DNA from 2 places in the Micrococcus sp. MS-ASIII-49 genome. Region 1 is predicted to be linked to the other one. Evidence: riboswitches for the same ligand, from Rfam matches in the RefSeq annotation. Region 1 holds a riboswitch; the other holds the start of a gene.
What was found. Region 1 has a riboswitch for thiamine pyrophosphate ahead of thiC (phosphomethylpyrimidine synthase ThiC). Riboswitches for the same ligand answer to the same signal wherever they lie in the genome.
Positions count from the first base shown of each region.

Region 2: linked by a shared signal. The riboswitch ahead of SJ20_RS02330 (thiamine ABC transporter substrate binding subunit) and the one ahead of thiC (phosphomethylpyrimidine synthase ThiC) in region 1 are both predicted to bind thiamine pyrophosphate.

Region 1 covers NZ_JXSP01000071.1:10,985-16,047, reverse strand. The annotation lists gene thiC (phosphomethylpyrimidine synthase ThiC) at 14-1,819, opposite strand; TPP riboswitch at 1,816-1,930, opposite strand; gene SJ20_RS05550 (membrane protein) at 1,992-3,149, opposite strand; gene thiD (bifunctional hydroxymethylpyrimidine kinase/phosphomethylpyrimidine kinase) at 3,223-4,077, shown strand; tRNA gene SJ20_RS05540 (tRNA-Arg) at 4,274-4,346, opposite strand; gene thiE (thiamine phosphate synthase) at 4,433-5,063, opposite strand, start outside.
Region 2 covers NZ_JXSP01000032.1:150-12,358, reverse strand. The annotation lists gene SJ20_RS02360 (MFS transporter) at 1-782, opposite strand, end outside; gene SJ20_RS02355 (FMN-binding glutamate synthase family protein) at 899-2,911, opposite strand; gene SJ20_RS02350 (thioesterase family protein) at 2,925-3,506, opposite strand; gene SJ20_RS02345 (bifunctional proline dehydrogenase/L-glutamate gamma-semialdehyde dehydrogenase) at 3,526-7,170, opposite strand; gene SJ20_RS02340 (agmatine deiminase family protein) at 7,302-8,351, shown strand; gene SJ20_RS02335 (AI-2E family transporter) at 8,317-9,603, opposite strand; TPP riboswitch at 9,650-9,755, shown strand; gene SJ20_RS02330 (thiamine ABC transporter substrate binding subunit) at 9,822-10,886, shown strand; partial or broken gene SJ20_RS02325 (iron ABC transporter permease) at 10,886-12,209, shown strand, end outside.

The sequences.
Region 1 (5,063 bases):
CCGCGTCCCGGCCTCAGGCGTCCGAGGCGGTGCGGATCGTCGGCTCCGGCAGGTACACGGACCCGCCGGCGGCCCGGAACTCCGCGGACTTGGCGGCCATGCCGGCCTCGGCGATCCGCGCCTGCTCGGACGCGCCGCCGAACTCGCTGCGGATGTCCTGGCTGATGCGCATGGAGCAGAACTTCGGCCCGCACATCGAGCAGAAGTGGGCGGTCTTGGCGGGCTCGGCCGGCAGCGTCTCGTCGTGGTATTCCTCGGCGAGCTGCGGGTCCAGGCCGAGGCCGAACTGGTCGCGCCAGCGGAACTCGAAGCGCGCCTTGGACAGCGCGTCGTCGCGGTCGCGGGCGCCGGGGTGGCCCTTGGCGACGTCGGCGGCGTGCGCGGCGATCTTGTAGGTGATCACGCCCGTCTTCACGTCGTCCCGGTCCGGCAGGCCCAGGTGCTCCTTGGGCGTGACGTAGCAGAGCATCGCGGTGCCGTAGCGGGCGATCTCGGTGGCGCCGATGGCCGAGGTGATGTGGTCATACGCCGGGGCGATGTCCGTGACGAGGGGGCCGAGCGTGTAGAACGGGGCGCCCTTGCACAGCTCCTGCTGGCGCTCCACGTTCTCCCGCACCAGGTGCAGCGGGATATGGCCGGGGCCCTCCACCATGACCTGGACGTCGTACGCCCACGCCCGCTCCGTCAGCTCGGCCAGCGTGTCGAGCTCGGCGAACTGGGCGGCGTCGTTGGCGTCGGCCACGGAGCCCGGCCGCAGGCCGTCGCCCAGGGAGAACGCGACGTCGTAGCGCGCGAAGATCTCGCAGAGCTCGTCGTAGTTCTCGTAGAGGAAGTTCTCCTTGTGGTGGCCCAGGCACCAGCCGGCCATGATCGAGCCGCCGCGGGAGACGATGCCGGTCACGCGGTCCGCGGACAGCGGCACGTGGCGCAGCAGCACGCCGGCGTGCACGGTCATGTAGTCCACGCCCTGCTCGCACTGCTCGATCACGGTGTCGCGGAAGATCTCCCAGGTCAGGGCCTGGTGGTCGCCGCCGACCTTCTCGAGGGCCTGGTAGATCGGCACGGTGCCGATCGGCACGGGGGAGTTGCGCAGGATCCACTCGCGGGTGGTGTGGATGTCGTCGCCCGTGGACAGGTCCATCACGGTGTCCGCGCCCCAGCGGGTGGCCCACTGCAGCTTCGAGACCTCCTCGGCGATCGACGACGTCACCGCCGAGTTGCCGATGTTCGCGTTGACCTTCACGGCGAACGCCTTGCCGATGATCATCGGCTCCGACTCGGGGTGGTTCACGTTCGCCGGGATGATGGCGCGGCCGGCCGCGACCTCGGAGCGCACCAGCTCCACGTCCACGCCCTCGCGCAGGGCGACGTAGCGCATCTCCGGGGTGATCTCGCCGCGCCGGGCGTAGTGCATCTGGGTGACGCGCGCGCCCTCCTTGGCGCGCAGCGGGGGGCGGCGCTCGCCGGCCCACTCCTGTGAGGCGGCGCCGCGGCGCACGGCCGAGCGGCCGTCGTCGAGCAGGTCGCGCTCGCGGCCCTCGTACTCCTCGACGTCGCCGCGGGCGCGGATCCACTCGGCGCGCTGGGCCGGCAGGCCGCGCTCGGGCACGGAGCCCGGGCCCATGGTGCGGTAGACGGTCAGGGGCGCGTTGGGCGTGCCGTCGGGGGAGTCGTCCTGGTGGACCTCGGTGACGGGCACGCGGATGCCGTGCTCGGCGTCCTCGAGCCATCCCAGACGGTGCGTGGGGTAGTTCTCCTCGGCGACGACCTCGGCCGTCGACTCGGCTGCGGGCAGGGGGGTGCGCTCGGAAACGGACATGGCCGCTGCTCCTTCTTCCTTCGCCGGAATGACCCGGACAGGTTCAGACGGTCTCCGGGCGGCGTCAGCCCGGTCTCAGCCCCGTGCCGTGGGGCTCCCGTGGGATGCGAGCGACCCTAGCACGTCCCCCGCGGCGCCTCACCGTCCGCCGTCCGGCCATGCGGCCGGGCGCTCAGGCGCGCGCCGCGCGGGCCGCCCGGCGGCGTACCGTGGAGCGCTCGACGATCCACGTCACGACCAGCATCACGATGATGACGAGGCCGGCGTAGCCGAGGACGGGGTAGACGGTGCCCACGAGGTCGGAGAAGCCGACGCTCGAGAGCAGGGTGGCGGCCAGGGCCGTGACGACGGCGATGACCCAGCCCGGCACGCGGCGCATCGAGGACAGCAGGGCGATGCGCTCCACCCCGCCGTACAGGCACGAGACCGCCGTCGTGAACTGCGCCAGCAGCAGGACGACCGTGTACAGCAGGGCGGCCCAGCCGCCGATCATCGCGGCCAGCTCGACCATGGGCAGCTCGGCGCGGCCGATCAGCTGGGCGTGGGCGGTCATCGCGGCCATCACCGCGCCGGCCATCACCACGAGGCCCAGGGCCCCGAGCCCGGCCCCGGCGACGAGGGAGCGGCCCGACGAGGAGCTCTCCTCGCCGATCGGGGCGAGCACCGCGTAGGCCAGCTGGATGTTGAAGGCCACGTACAGCACGCCCGAGAGCCACCACTGGTTGATCAGCGGGGACGAGGTCACGAGCGCGGCGACGTCGTCCACCGCGGCCCCCGGGTTCGCCAACCCCCACACCGCGACGCCGACGGCGACCACGATGATCAGGGGGACCACCACGGCCTGGACGCGCACGAGGCCCGTGATGCCGGCCAGCACCGAGACCACGCAGACGGTGGCCATCACCAGCGAGCCCACGAGCGAGGGCAGCCCGAACGCGGTGTGCACCGCCGCCCCGGCCCCGGCCAGCATGATCACCAGCGTCCCCAGCAGGGACGTGGTGATGGACAGGTCCGCGAACCAGGTGGGCACGCGCGACGTCGTGGGGTTCACGATCCGGTGGATGTCCGTGGTCCGCAGCTTCTGCGCCAGCCGCAGCACGATCACCGCGAGCAGGAAGAACAGCGCGCCGGCGATCACGAGCGCCCCCGTGCCGCCCCAGAGGCCGAAGCTCACGAAGTACTGCAGGATCTCGTTGCCCGAGGCGTACCCGGCGCCGATGGTGGTGCCGATGAACGTGGCGGCGATCCCGAGCGGGGAGGTCGGCCGCAGCGGCGCCGACTCCTCGGCTCGGCCGGGGTGCGCGGGAGAGCTCTCTGTGACGTGGGACATGCGACTACATTCTCATGGGCGGGATCGGCCCGGCCCGGGCGGCCGATCCGCCCCGACCCGAAGGAGCCCCCGCATGACCTCCGCCGTCCCCCGTGTGCTCAGCATCGCCGGCTCCGACTCCGGCGGCGGCGCCGGTGTCCAGGCCGACCTGAAGACCATCGCCGCGTGGGGCGGCTACGGGATGACCGCGATCACCGCGATCACCGCCCAGAACACGCAGGGCGTGCAGGCCGTCCACCCGCTGCCGGTGGACGTGGTGCGCGCCCAGCTCGACTCGGTCGCCGCCGACATCGCCGTGGACGCCGTGAAGATCGGCATGCTCGGCACGGTGGAGCTCATGCGGGCCGTCGCCGGCTGGCTCGAGGAGACCCGGCCCGCCGTCGTCGTGCTGGACCCGGTCATGGTGGCCTCGAGCGGGGACGCCCTCACCGCGGTCGGCGACGACGACGGGCGCGCCGCGTGGGCCCGGCTGCTGCGGGTGGCGCACCTGGTGACACCCAACCTGCCCGAGCTGGCCCGGCTGACCGGGCGGGACGCGACGGACTGGGACGCCGCCCTCGACGCGGCGCGGGGCCTGGCCGCCGAGCACGGGGTGACGGTGCTGCTCAAGGGCGGGCACCTGGACGAGACCGAGGCGCCCGAGGCCGCAGCGGCGGAGGTGCCGGACGCCGTCGTGCGCGTGGGCGGGGCCGTGCACGAGGTGCGCGGCCCGCGCGTGACGACCCGCGCCTCGCACGGCACCGGCTGCACCCTCTCCTCGGCCCTGGCCACGCTGGCCGGGGCGGGCCTGAGCTGGGACGACGCACTCGAGCGGGCCAAGCCGTGGCTGGCCGACGCGATGCGGGCGGGGGAGGCGCTCGCGGTCGGGGACGCCTCGCGGCCGACGTGGCACGGGCCCGTCGACCACGGTCATGCGCAGCGGGGCTGAGGGCGGGACCTCCGGGCTTCGACACGTTCGAGGCGGGAAATCCGGCGAATACGCACCTCGGGACGTCCTATGAGGTCGATTTCCCGCCTCGAATGCCGGTGACCCGGACCTCCCGCTCCGCTCGAGCGTCCGGGTCCGCAGAACGCAGAAGAGCCGGACCACCGTGTCGCCACGGGGGTCCGGCTCTGTTCGCTCGTGCCCCCGGCAGGATTCGAACCTGCGGCCTTCTGCTCCGGAGGCAGACGCTCTATCCCCTGAGCTACGGAGGCGGGGGTCGCGACGCGTCGAGCGCGTTGCGGACTCGTCGACTCTACACCATCAGGACGGCCCGTCCGTGACCTCCCCGCGGGGCGCGTCAGCCGGGCAGGCCCGCGCGCAGGGTCCGGGCCGCGGCCTCGGGGTCCTCGGCCTGCGTCACGGCGCGGACCACCACGATCCGTTCCGCCCCGGCCGCGCGGACCTCGGGCAGCCGGTCCGCGTCGACGCCGCCGATGGCGAACCACGGCCGCGCCCCCGCCGGGTCCTCCGCGTCCAGGCGTGCGGCGAGGGTCGGCAGTTCCAGTCCGACGGCGGCCCGGCCCGGCTTCGTGGGCGTCGCCCACACCGGCCCCGTGCAGAAGTAGTCCAGGCCGTCCTCCGCGCGGGCGCCGCGCACCTGCGCCTCGGTGTGGCACGAGCGGCCGAGCACCACGTCCGGGCCCAGCAGGGCGCGGCACTGCGCGGTGGTCAGGTCGGTCTGGCCCGTGTGGAACACGTCCACCCCGGCCAGGGCGGCGACGTCGGCGCGGTCGTTGGCGGCCGAGAGCGCCCCGTGCTCCCGGGCCAGCGGGACGAGCGTGGCGAACGCGGCCAGCTCGACCGCCACGTCCACGGCCTTGTCCCGCACCTGGATCACGTCCACCCCGCCGCGGAACGCCGCCGCGCAGAAGTCGGCGAACGCGGCCGTGTCGAGCGTGCCGTCCGGGCGCAGGAACCGCTGCAGGTCG
Region 2 (12,209 bases), on a different contig from region 1:
GACACGGCCGCCGCGGCGCCGCCGGCCACGAGCGTCATCCCCAGCGTCTCGACCGCGAACAGCGGCAGGTACGTGTTCGTGGCCTGCATGCCCAGGCCGGTGAGGAACGCGATCGCCGCGAAGAACCAGACCGTGGCCGGCAGGGGCGAGGTGTCCCGCCGTCGTCGCCCGCCGACGGGGCCGGTGGCCGGCGGCGGCGCCCCGGGCAGCGGCGGGGCGGCGACCAGGGCGAGCACCCAGAGCGCCCCGATGAGCACCGCGGCCCCCAGCGCGGCGCCCGTCCAGCCCAGGGCGAGGGACGCGGCCGGGAAGAACAGGCCGCCGACCAGCTGGGCCGCCTGCACCCCGGACTGCTTCACCCCGACCCACCCGATGCGCCTCTCCGGCGGCACCACGGTGCGGATGATCCGGTTCGTGGTGGGGTTGGAGATGGCCTGCGTGACGCCCGCGACGGCGGCCGCCGCGTACAGCACGGGCAGGGACGGGGCGACGGCGCCGAGCACGAGCGCCGCGGCGGTGCCGCCGAAGATGATGCTCAGCTGCGCGCGGGCGGACAGGCGGTCGGCGGCCCGGCCGAGGCCGAGGGAGGTGACGGCGGCCGCCGCGAACACGACCGTCATCACGGTGCCGAGCTGGCCCGAGGTGACGTCGAGCCGCTCCATCACGACCGTGGAGGACGCGGAGACCCCGTAGTTGAACAGGGGCCCGGCGCCCATGGCCGCCAGCAGCGCCCACAGCAGGGCCGCGGAGGGGCGGCGAGCGGCGGGGGCGGGCGGGGTCACGGCCCCAGGCTACGACCCCTCACGCGACGAGGCGGGAAATCCATCTCATGGGCGCCCGGGGGCGTCGTGTGAAGTGGATTTCCCGCCTCGAAAGCGGGGGTGACTGCGGGGGCGGGTCAGCCGACGCGGCCCTCGCCGCGGTGCTCGCCCTCCACGCGGCCGGTGGTCCCCCGCTGGGTGACCTCCTCGCCGTCCTGGCGCTCGGGCCGCTCGCCGGCCTCCGCCGGCAGGCCCTCGTTCTCGTCGGTGGGCGTCTCGCCCGCGGTGGCGGCGGGTGCCGGGTCCTGCGAGGCCTGACGACGCCCGCCGTGCGAGGACAGCGACTCGCCCTCACCCAGCGAACTGACGCGCGGCATCGGCGACGTCGTCAGCGGCACGGACTCGGTCCGCCGGGCGTCGACGAGCGTGGAGCCCGTCCCGGAGATGGGGGAGCCCTGCACGGGGGCGCCGGCCGCCGCGCGGCCCGGGATCAGCAGCTCGGAGCGCCACTGGGGGTCGCGCTCGGTGAGGTAGTCCACGCGGGCGTGCTCGCCGAAGTGGTCCGCGTCCGCCTCCTCCCAGTCCATGGCCCAGCCGGCGGGCGGGTCGTTGAGCAGCTCGTCCGTGCGCAGCCAGTGGTAGATGGACGCGTACGAGCGGGTGCTCAGGTGGTCCACGCGGCGGCGCAGCATGCGGGTGTTCAGCTGGGACGGATGCGTCAGACCCATGGACGCCATGATCTGCACGGCCTCGCGCACGGTCAGGCGGTGGTAGTTGAAGACGCGGTTGCCCTTGTCCTCCACGTCGAGGGCGCGCATCAGACGCGGGTCCTGCGTGGCCACCCCCACGGGGCACTCGTTCGTGTGGCACTTCTGCGCCTGGATGCACCCGGTGGCCATCATCATCGCGCGGGCGGACATGGTGAAGTCCGCGCCCTGGATCAGACGCTTGACGATGTCCGAACCGGTGGCGACCTTGCCGGCCGCGCCGAGCTTGATCATGTGGCGCAGGCCGGTGCCCACGAGCGCGTTGTGCACGAGCATGAGGCCCTCGGTCAGCGGGGTGCCCACGCGGTCCGAGTACTCGAGCGGGGCGGCGCCGGTGCCGCCCTCGGAGCCGTCCACGATGATGAAGTCGGGGGCGATCCGCTCCTCCCAGATGGCCTTGGTCATGGCCAGCACGTCCACGCGGGAGCCCACGCAGAACTTGATGCCGATCGGCTTGCCGTCCGAGAGCTCACGGAGCTGCTCGATGAACCTGACCATCTCGCGCGGGGTGCGGAACGCGGAGTGGGACGCCGGGGACAGGCAGTCCTTGTCCATCGGGATCTCACGGGCCTCGGCGATCTCGGGGGAGATCTTCTCCTTGGGCAGCATGCCGCCCAGGCCGGGCTTCGCGCCCTGGGAGATCTTGATGGTGATGCCCTTGACCTCGGGCAGCAGCGCCTTCTCGGCGAACTTCTCCGGGCTGAAGGTGCCGTCCTCGTTGCGGCAGCCGAAATAGCCGGAGCCGATCTCCCAGAACAGGTCCGCGCCGTTGCCGCGGTGGTACTTGGTGAGGCCGCCCTCGCCGGTCTCGTGGATGAACCCGCCCAGGCCGGCGCCCTTGTTCATGGCGATCACGGCGTTGGCGGAGAGGGAGCCGAAGGACATGGACGAGATGTTCATCAGCGAGATGTCCACGGGTCGGCGGCAGTCCGGGCCGCCGATCCGCACCGTGGGGGGCTCCTCCGGCGGGTTGACCGGGGCGGTGGAGTGCAACAGGAACTCGTAGCCGATCTCCGAGGTGTCCCGCTCGGTGCCGAACGCCTTGTGGCTGTCCAGTCCCTTCGCACGGGCGTAGACGATCGAGCGGGTGTCCCGGTCGAACGGCTTGCCGTCGAAGTTGCGCTCGATGAAGTACTGCTGGATCTCGGGGCGGATCGACTCCAGCAGGTACCGCATGTGGCCGAGCACGGGGTAGTTGCGGAGGATCGCGTGCCGCTTCTGGGTCATGTCCCACACGGCGAGCACGAGCAGCGCCACCAGGAGCACCGCCAGCACCCACCACGCGCCGCCGCCGATGGCGGCCACCAGCACGACGACGAGCGCGGCCAGCGAGAGGGTCGCGACGATCAGGAGTCTGTTGTTCACCCGACCATCGTGCCCCATATCACTCGAACGTTCATCCTCGCCGCACTGTATCGAGGTCCCACGTGTGGGGCAGGGGCGTCCGGGCCGACGGCAGGGCCACGCTGCGCCGCCACTCGTGCAGCCACTCCGGCAGCGTCGGCTCCCCCGCGAGGTCGTGGCCGGCCGCCGCCGCGATCGCCCGGACCTCGTCGTTCTCCACGGGGCGGCCGTCCTTCGTGCGCAGGCGCGTGCAGATGTACGCGCGCACCGCGACGTCGCCGTCGACCACGACGCGCTGCTCGAACCACACTGCGCGCTCATCCAGGCCGATCATCCGCGTCTCCACGTCGAACCGCTGCCCCAGGGTCACCGAGCGGCGGAACGCGATCTGCTCGGCCTGCACCACAGGCGTCCAGCCGCGACGGCGGATCTCGTCCCACAGGCCGGTGCGGACCATCGCGTCGAAGCGGCCGAGGTCGAACAGCCCGAAGTACTGGCCGTTGTTGACGTGCAGGGCCATGTCCACGTCCGTGGGCAGGGCGCGCATCGGCAGCGTCGTCGGCTCCCAGAGTCCGGCGCGCGGGCGGCGGCGGGCGCGGGCGACGACCCAGATCGTGCGGGGGATCAGATGCATCGGATGTTCCTCCTCGGGGTCACAGGACCCCCTCGGTCAGATGGTCCGGCGTGCCGAACCGGTGGGCGGTCACGGACACGGCCTGTTCGTGCAGGAACGGCAGCAGCTCCACCTCGCCGGCGCTCACCACGGGGCCAGCGTAGACCGCCACGTCGGGGGTGTCGCCGAGCGCCGCGTGGAGCGCGCTCCGCGCCGCCTCGGCCGCCTCCCGGTCGCCGGTCCAGTCGGCGACGAGCCGGATCCGCGCGTCGCCGCCGCCCTCCGTCGCGGGCGGGATGAGGGCCAGCCGCCGGGCGCGGTCGTGGAACGCGGCGTCATCCTCGACGACGACGTCCACCGGCGCGGCCGTGCCGGCACCCTCCGTGCGGGCGGACCGGACCAGCTCCTCCACCCGGCCGCGCACGGCCTCGGCCGAGAGTCCGTCCGCATCGGGCCCCTCCGCGGTGGGGGTCGGGCGCAGGCTCACGGTCATGGGCGCCCCGGCATGCAGGCCGGCGGAGACGATGCGCAGCAGGTGGTCGGCGGGCCCCGAGTGCCGGCGCACGAGGACCGGGGTGGGGACGTGACGCAGCACGTTCCGCTCGGCCTCGAGCGCGGAGACGTCCGTGGCCACCCCGAACACGGTGGTCCACGCGTGGGTGTCGAGGGCGCGGGCGGTCTCGAGCCAGGACGCTCCCGCGCCGTCGGCCTCGGCCCCGGGCCGTCCCTCTCCCCCGGCCCACGTGGGCGCGTCCTCCCAGTCCACGAGGCCGTGCAGGTAGTGCGGCCCGCCGGCCTTCGTGGTGGGGCCGACGACGGAACGCTTCCAGCCGCCGAAGGGCTGGCGGCGCACGATGGCCCCGGTGATGCCGCGGTTCACGTAGAGGTTGCCGGCGCGCACGCCGCGCAGCCACACGTCGATCTCCTCCCGGTCCAGCGAGTGCAGCCCGGAGGTGAGGCCGTAGTCCACGGCGTTCACGATCCCGATCGCCTCCTCGAGCGTCTCGGCCGTCATCACGGCCAGCACGGGGCCGAAGTACTCGGTGAGGTGGGCGTCGGCGCCGGGGCGGACGCCGGAGCGGATGCCCGGGCTCCACAGGCGACCCGTCTCGTCCAGCGGCCGCGGGCGCAGGGCCCACCGCTCCCCCGGGCCGAGCTCGGTGAGCCCGCGGCGCAGCTTCTCGCCGGGGGCCTCGATCACGGGGCCCATCTCGGCGCGCGGGTCCGCGGGGTGCGCCACGTGCAGGGACGAGGCGGCGTCCAGCAGCTGCCGGTGGAAGCGCTCGGAGGTGGCCACGGAGCCGACGAGCACCACGAGGGAGGACGCCGAGCACTTCTGGCCGGCGTGACCGAACGCGGACTGGACCACGTCCTTCGTGGCCAGGTCCAGATCCGCGGACGGGGTCACGATCACGGCGTTCTTGCCGGAGGTCTCGGCGAGCAGGTGCAGGTCGGGGCGCATCCCCTTGAACAGCCGTGCGGTGTCCCAGCTGCCGGTGAGGATGAGCCGCTCGACGGCCGGGTCGGTCACGAGCGCCGCGCCGACCTCCGCCTCGTCCTCGTCCGCCAGTGTCACCAGGCGCACGAGGTCCGCGGGGTCGTGCCCGGCGAGCGGGCCGCCGTCGTCGAACAGGCCCGAGTCCCGCAGCCCGGCCACGATCAGCTCCCACGCGACCGCGCCCGTCCGCTCGGACTGCGGGGCCGGCTTGAACACCACGGGCGAGCCGGCCCCGAGCGCGGCGAGGACGCCCCCGACCGGGATGGCCACGGGGAAGTTCCACGGCGGGATCACCAGGGTCAGGCGGACGGGCACGGCGCGAGCGCCCTCCACCGCGTCCAGGCCGCGGGCCAGGCGCGCGTAGTAGTGCGCGAAGTCCACGGCCTCGGAGACCTCGGGGTCGCCCTGGTCCAGGGTCTTGCCGGTCTCGGCGGCGGCCACCTCCAGCAGGCGGGCCCGGCCGGCGTGCAGGGCCCGTCCGACGGCGTCCAGCGCGTCGGCGCGCTCGTGGCCGGTGAGCGCGCCCCAGCGGGCGCCGGGGTGGGCGGTGGCGGCGATGGCGGCGCGGGCGTCGTCGGCCGTGGTGGCGCGGTGGGCGCGGACGGTGTCCGTCCCGAGGTCCGAGCCCGGGACGGCCGCGAGGATCCGGCGGGCCCACTCCCGGTTGCCGGGCAGCGCGGGGTCCGTGTCCGGGGTGTTGGCGAAGCCGTCCACGGGGGCGGGGGCCGGCCCGTCCTCCCCGCGGGACCGGTCCTGGAGGCGGTTCGGACGGGGCACGGCCGCGTCCAGGTGGCGCAGCGAGGCGCGGAAGCGCTCCTCCTCGCGGGCGAACAGGTCCGCGTCCGCGTCCAGGTCGAACACGGCGGACATGAAGTTCTCCGGGGAGGCGCCCTCCTCGAGGCGGCGCACGAGGTAGGAGATCGCCACGTCGAACTCCTCGGGCCGCACCACGGGCGTGTAGAGCAGCAGGGCGCCGACGTCGGCCCGGACGGCGGCGGCCTGGCCGGTGGCCATGCCGAGCAGCATCTCGAACTCCACCGCGGCCGGGTCGAGCCCGCGGCGCTCGATCAGCCGGTGGGCCAGGGCGACGTCGAAGAGGTTGTGCCCGGCCACGCCGATGCGCACGTGGGCCAGATGCTCCGGGGTGAGCGCGTAGTTGAGCACGCGCTTGTAGTTGGTGTCCGCCTCCTGCTTCGAGCCCACCGTGGCCAGCGGCCAGCCCGTCAGGGAGGCCTGCATCCGCTCCATGGGCAGGTTGGCGCCCTTGACCACGCGCACCTTGACCGGGGCGCCGCCGGCGGCGACGCGGCGCGCGGCCCACTCCTGCAGGCGCACCATGGCCGCGAGCGCGTCCGGCAGGTAGGCCTGCAGCACGATGCCGGCCTCGTAGTCGCGCAGGCCCGGCTGCTCGAGCAGGGCGGTGAACACGTTGAGCGTGAGGTCGAGGTCGCGGTACTCCTCCATATCCAGGTTGATGAAGGTGTCCCGATCCCGGGCGAGCTCGAACAGCGGGGTGAGCCGCTCGGTGATGTCCGCGACGGCCTCGTCGAACGCGTAGGGCGCGTGCGGGGCGGTGGCGGCGGAGACCTTGACGGACACGTAGTCGACGTCGTCGCGGCGGATCAGCGCGGCGATGCCCTCGAGTCGGCGGTCCGCCTCGCCCTGACCGAGGATCGCCTCGCCCAGCAGGTTGATGTTCAGCCGGGTGTGCTCGTCGCGCAGGGCCGCGATGGCCTTGCCGAGCTGCCGGTCCCGCGCGTCGACGATCAGGTGGGAGACCATGCGCCGCAGCACGCGGCGGGCCGTGGGGACGGCGATGCGCGGCACGAGCGGGGCGGCGCGGCCGCCGACGCCGAGGACGGCGCGCAGGGCCGGGGGCAGGAAGCCGGGGGCGCGGCCGGCGAGCTCCCGCAGCGCCCGGGCGGCGATCGCGGGGTCCTCGGGGCGGACCACGTGGTCCACGAAGCGCACGATGAAGTCGAGGCCGCCCGGCTCCTTCAGGGCGCCCGCCAGCTGGCGGGCCGCGAAGTCGGCCTCATGGTCGCGGGACTCGGCGAGCCAACGCCGCACCTGCGCGACGGCGTCGTCGGCGAGGGCGTGCAGGTCGGCGGGGTCGGGGATCCCGCCGGTCGCGCCGAGGACCCGGTCGAGATCGTCGTGGTCCTGGGCGGAGAACATCGCGGTCATGGCCGCACTCTGCACGTGTGCCGGGTCACAGGTCAAACCGCCGCGGCTTCCTGTCAGACGCCTATGCTCGATGGACATCCCCTCGCCGCGCGCCCGCGCGTCGCCGCCGTCTTCCCAGGAGCCCGTCCGCCATGGCCGCCGCCGACCCCGTCCCCACCGACGCGCGGGAGCGCCGGGACGTCGTCGTGCCCGTGCCCGGACCCGAGGATCCGCCCGAGCGGGCCTGGCTCGTCCTGCCCCACCGCCACCCGGTGCCGACGCTGCTAGACGAGACGCGGGACGCCGTCGTGGGCCTGGCCGAGACGCTCGCCGCCGTGCTGCCGGTCACCGTGCTCGCCCACCCGCGCGACGCCGGGGCGGCGCGGCTGGTGCCCCCGGAGGTGGACCTGCTGCGCGCGCCCGTGGGCTCACCGCTGCTGGGCCGCACCGGGCCGAGCTTCATCCGCCGCCCCGAGGGCCTGGCCGCCGTCGCCTGGCGCAGCGCCGCGGGACTGACCGGGACCGGACCGCTCGACGGCGCGGCCGCGACGGCCGTGGCGGAGGCGGCGGGACTGCCGCTGCTCACGCCCCTGCTGTGCGCCCCGCGCGGGGCCTGGGTGACCGACGGCGAGGGGACGGCCGTGGTGGCCGCGGACCCCGTGCTGGACGGGCGGATCAACGGCGCGTGGACCCCCGGCCAGGTGGCCGCCGAGTTCGCCGCCCTGCTGGGGATCACCCGGGTGCTGTGGGTGCCGCCGGCACCGCGGCCGGACACCGGGCCGTGGGGCGGGCCCGGTCACCTGGCCTCGTGGGTGCGCCTGCAGGGCGACGGCGAGGCCGCCGTGCACTGGCGCGGCGACCGGTTCCACCCCGAGCACCCGTACGCCGCGGCGGCGCTGCGCTTCCTGCAGGGCGCCGACGACGCCGCCGGCCGGCCCCTGCGCGTGCGCACGGTGACCGGGGCGGCGCAGCCCGCCGAGTACGACCCGGCCGAGCGGGGCCCCCGCTCCCTCCTGGACACGCTGCCGCTGGGCGCTGCGGTGCTGCGGCCGGCGTTCGAGGACGCCGCGGGCGAGGAGGCCGCGGCCGCCGCGTGCGCGGCACTGCACCCGGGGCTGCCCCAGCTGTCGTTCCCCGCCCCGCCGCTGCTGCGGCTGGCCGGCGCGCTCAACGACCTGGTGCTGCTCCAGCCCCGCCCGTGACCTCGTCGGTCGCGGGGCCGTCGTCGTCCCCGCCGTCCGTCGGGGCGCGGTCCTCGTCCTTCCCGTGCGCGTCCGAGCGCCAGGCCGCCGGGCGCAGCCGTTCCAGGAGCGAGGACTGACGGCGCTCCATCCCCTTCAGGTCCGAGGCGATGAGCGCGTTGATCCAGCGGGCGTTCGGGTCGGCGTCGATCAGCACGGCCTTGGCCAGCAGCGTGCAGGGCAGCGCGAGGATGGCGCCGAGCGGGCCGAGGACCCAGGCCCAGAAGAGCAGGGAGAGGAAGCTGACGGTGGGGATCACGCCGATCGCGTCGCCGGCCACCTTGGGCTGGATCACGGACTGCAGCACGAAGTTCAGCACCGAGTAGCTGACCACCACCCACAGGAAGTCGGACCAGCCGCCCGCCGCCAGGCCCAGGACGGCCGGCGGCAGCAGGCCGATGATGAAGCCGATGTTCGGGATGTAGTTGGTGAGGAAGCTGAGCACGCCCCACACGAGCGCGAGCGGCACGCCGATCAGCATGAGGGCAATCACGTCCAGCACCGCCACGATCAGGCCGAACACCGTGGTGACCACCCAGTAGCGGCGCACGCCCTGGGCGAACTCGACCAGGGCGTGGCCGAACTCGTGGCGGGCGGTGCTGAGCAGGCGGACGCGGCGTTCGACGTCCATCGAGTCCATCGCGAGGAAGAACATGCCCATGATCACGGTGACGAGCAGGCCGAAGACCGCGTAGACGTTCGTGGCGATCTTCGTGACGGCGCTGACGGCCGTCCCGGTGACGGCACTCATGTCGATCGAGGCCAGCTGCTGGGACACCATGTCCGGGGTCACGCCGCGCTCGTTGAGCCAGTGCGAGACGTCCAGGACGATCTGCTGGAAGCGGTCCGCGTACTTCGGCAGCTCCGCCACCAGCTCGAGGCCGGACCACACCATCATGCCCCCGAACACGGCCATCACCGCGACGACCAGCAGGACGGTGGTGGCGGCCCCGAGCACGGGGTGCAGGCCCCGGCGGATGAGCCAGGCCTGCAGGGGGTAGGCCACGATCACGAGGTTCAGCCCCAGGAAGACGGGCGCCGCGATGGAGGCGATCCCCTGGAAGAACTGCACCACCAGCACCAGGCCCGCGAGCGTCAGGACGATCACCAGCATGCGCGGCCACATGCGGTGGGGGCGGCGGATGTCCCAGTCGGAGGCGGGGCTGGACGAGGCGGGCGGCGGGGTCACCCCCGCGGGCTGTGCGGCGCTCACGCGGGCAGTCTATGCGCGGGCCGGACGGGGTAGGGTCGGGACCAGTCCACATCGACAGGGGAGCGCCCGCGCGGCGCTGAGAGTGCGGTCCGCCGCAGACCCTCGAACCTGCTCCGGTCCGCACCGGCGAAGGAAGTCGAGTCTCCCGGTCGACGTCGTCCCGGGATTCCGGTGGCGGCCTCGTCCCGGCCCCTCCGCCGTCCCAGAGGAGAACCGCCATGTCCCGCACCCCGCACCGCGCCCTCGCCGCCCTCTCAGTGGCCGCCCTCGCCCTCACCGGCTGTTCGGTGTCCGGCTCGTCCGGCGACGGGGCGTCGTCGTCCGCCGCCGGCGCCGGCGGCGAGCCGACGACGGTGACGATCATGACGCACGACTCGTTCAACCTGCCCCAGGAGCTCGTCCAGAAGTTCGAGCAGGAGTCCGGCTACACCCTGAAGACCACGGCCCCCGGCGACGCCGGCAGCGTGGTGAACCAGCTCCTGCTGGCCAAGGACGAGCCCACCGTGGACGGCGTCTACGGCGTGGAGGACCACTCGGCGCACCGCCTCGTCCGCGAGGGCGTCGTCGCCGAATACACCCCGCAGGACCTGCCCGCCTCCGCGCAGGACCGGATGGTGGAGGACCGCATGACCCCGGTGGACCAGGGCCAGGTGTGCTTCAACACGGATCCGGCATGGTTCGAGGCCCACGACGTCGAGGCCCCCACCTCGATCGACCAGCTCGACGACCCCGAGTACGCGAAGCTGACGGTCGCCACCTCCCCCGTGGCCTCCTCCCCCGGCCTGGCGCTGCTCGCGGCCACCACGGAGAAGTACGGCGACGACGGCTGGCAGGACTGGTGGCGGGGCCTGATGGAGAACGGGGGCAAGGTCGCCGACAGCTGGTCCGACGCCTACAACTCGGACTTCTCCGGCGGCGAGGGCAAGGGTCGGTTCCCGGTGGTGCTCTCCTACTCCTCCTCCCCCGCGTTCGCCCCCGAGACCGAGGTGATCGAGGACTCCTGCACCCCGCAGGTCGAGTACGCCGGCGTGCTCGAGGGCGCGAAGAACCCCGAGGGCGCGCAGGCGTTCGTGGACTTCATGCTCACCGAGGAGGTCCAGTCCGCCCTGCCCGAGTCGATGTACATGTACCCGATCGACGAGTCGGTGCAGCTGCCCGAGGAGTGGGCGCAGAACGCGCCGCTCGTCGAGGACGCCATCACCCCGGACCCCGCCCGCATCGACGAGCGCCGCGAGGACCTGCTGAAGGAGTGGACCGCCCTGTCCGAGGCCTCCCGGCGCTGATGTCCGCGCTCACCGAGGTCGCGGCCCCCGGCACGGACCTGCCGCGCCGGCGGGCCCGCGGCCGGGGGGACGGGCTCGGCCCGTGGTGGCTGGTGGCCGCCGTCCTGCCGGTCGCCTTCCTGCTCGTCTTCTTCGCGTGGCCCGTGGCGGCCATGCTCTGGCGCGGGATCGGCGGCGACGCCGACGCGTTCACCGGCGCCGTGGACCTCACCGCCTTCGGGGAGACCCTCGCCCGCGAGCGCACGTGGCGCATCCTCGGCCAGACGCTCGGCATGGCCGCCGCCGGCACGGTGGTCTCGGTGGCGCTCGGCCTGCCGACCGCGTTCGTGCTGCACCGGCGTCGCATCCCGGGGCGGGCCGTGCTCCGCGCCCTCGTGCTCGTGCCGTTCGTGCTGCCCACGGTGGTGGTCGGCGTCGCGTTCCGCGCCCTGCTCGCCCCCGGCGGACCGCTCGGCTTCACCGGGCTGGACCAGACGACCACCGCCGTCGTGCTGGCCATGGTCTTCTTCAACGTGTCCGTGGTGGTGCGCCAGGTGGGCGCGCTGTGGAACGCGCTGGACCCGCGCCAGACCGAGGCCGCCCGCACCCTGGGCGCCTCGCCGTGGCGGGCGTTCCGCACCGTGACGCTGCCCCAGCTCGCCCCGGCGATCGCCGCGAGCGCGGCGCTGGTGTTCCTGTTCTGCGCGTCCGCGTTCGGCATCGTCCAGACGCTCGGCCGGCCCGGCTACGGCACGCTCGAGTCGGAGATCTGGGTGCAGACCTCCGTCTACCTGGACCTGCGGACCGCGGCGGTGTTCTCCGTGCTGCAGTTCGCGGTGGTGCTGGCCGCCGTCGTGGTCTCCGGCGTGACGGCGGCGCGCACCCAGCGGGCGCTGCGCCTGCGGGAGACGCCGCCGGCCCGGCTCACGCGCGCGGACGCGGTCCCGGTGGCCGTGATGCTCGCGGTGGTGGCGCTCGTGGTGGCGCCGATCCTGACGCTCGTGGTGCGCTCCTTCCACACCCGCCACGGCTGGGGGCTGGGCAACTATCGGCTGCTGTCCACGAGCGCGGGCAGCGGGTTCGTGGGCGGGTCGACGCCGGCCCAGGCGCTCGAACAGTCCCTGCGGGTGGCCGTGGACGCCACGCTCGTGACGCTCGTGGTGGCCGTGCCGCTGGCCCTGCTGCTGACCCGGCCCTTCCGTTCACGCGCGGCGCTGGTGGCCCAGCGGGCCCTCGACGGCGCCCTGCTCCTGCCGCTCGGGGTGTCCGCGGTGACCGTGGGCTTCGGCTTCGTCGTGTCCCTGCGGGCCGCGTTCCCGGAGCTGGCGGCCTCGGGCGTGCTCG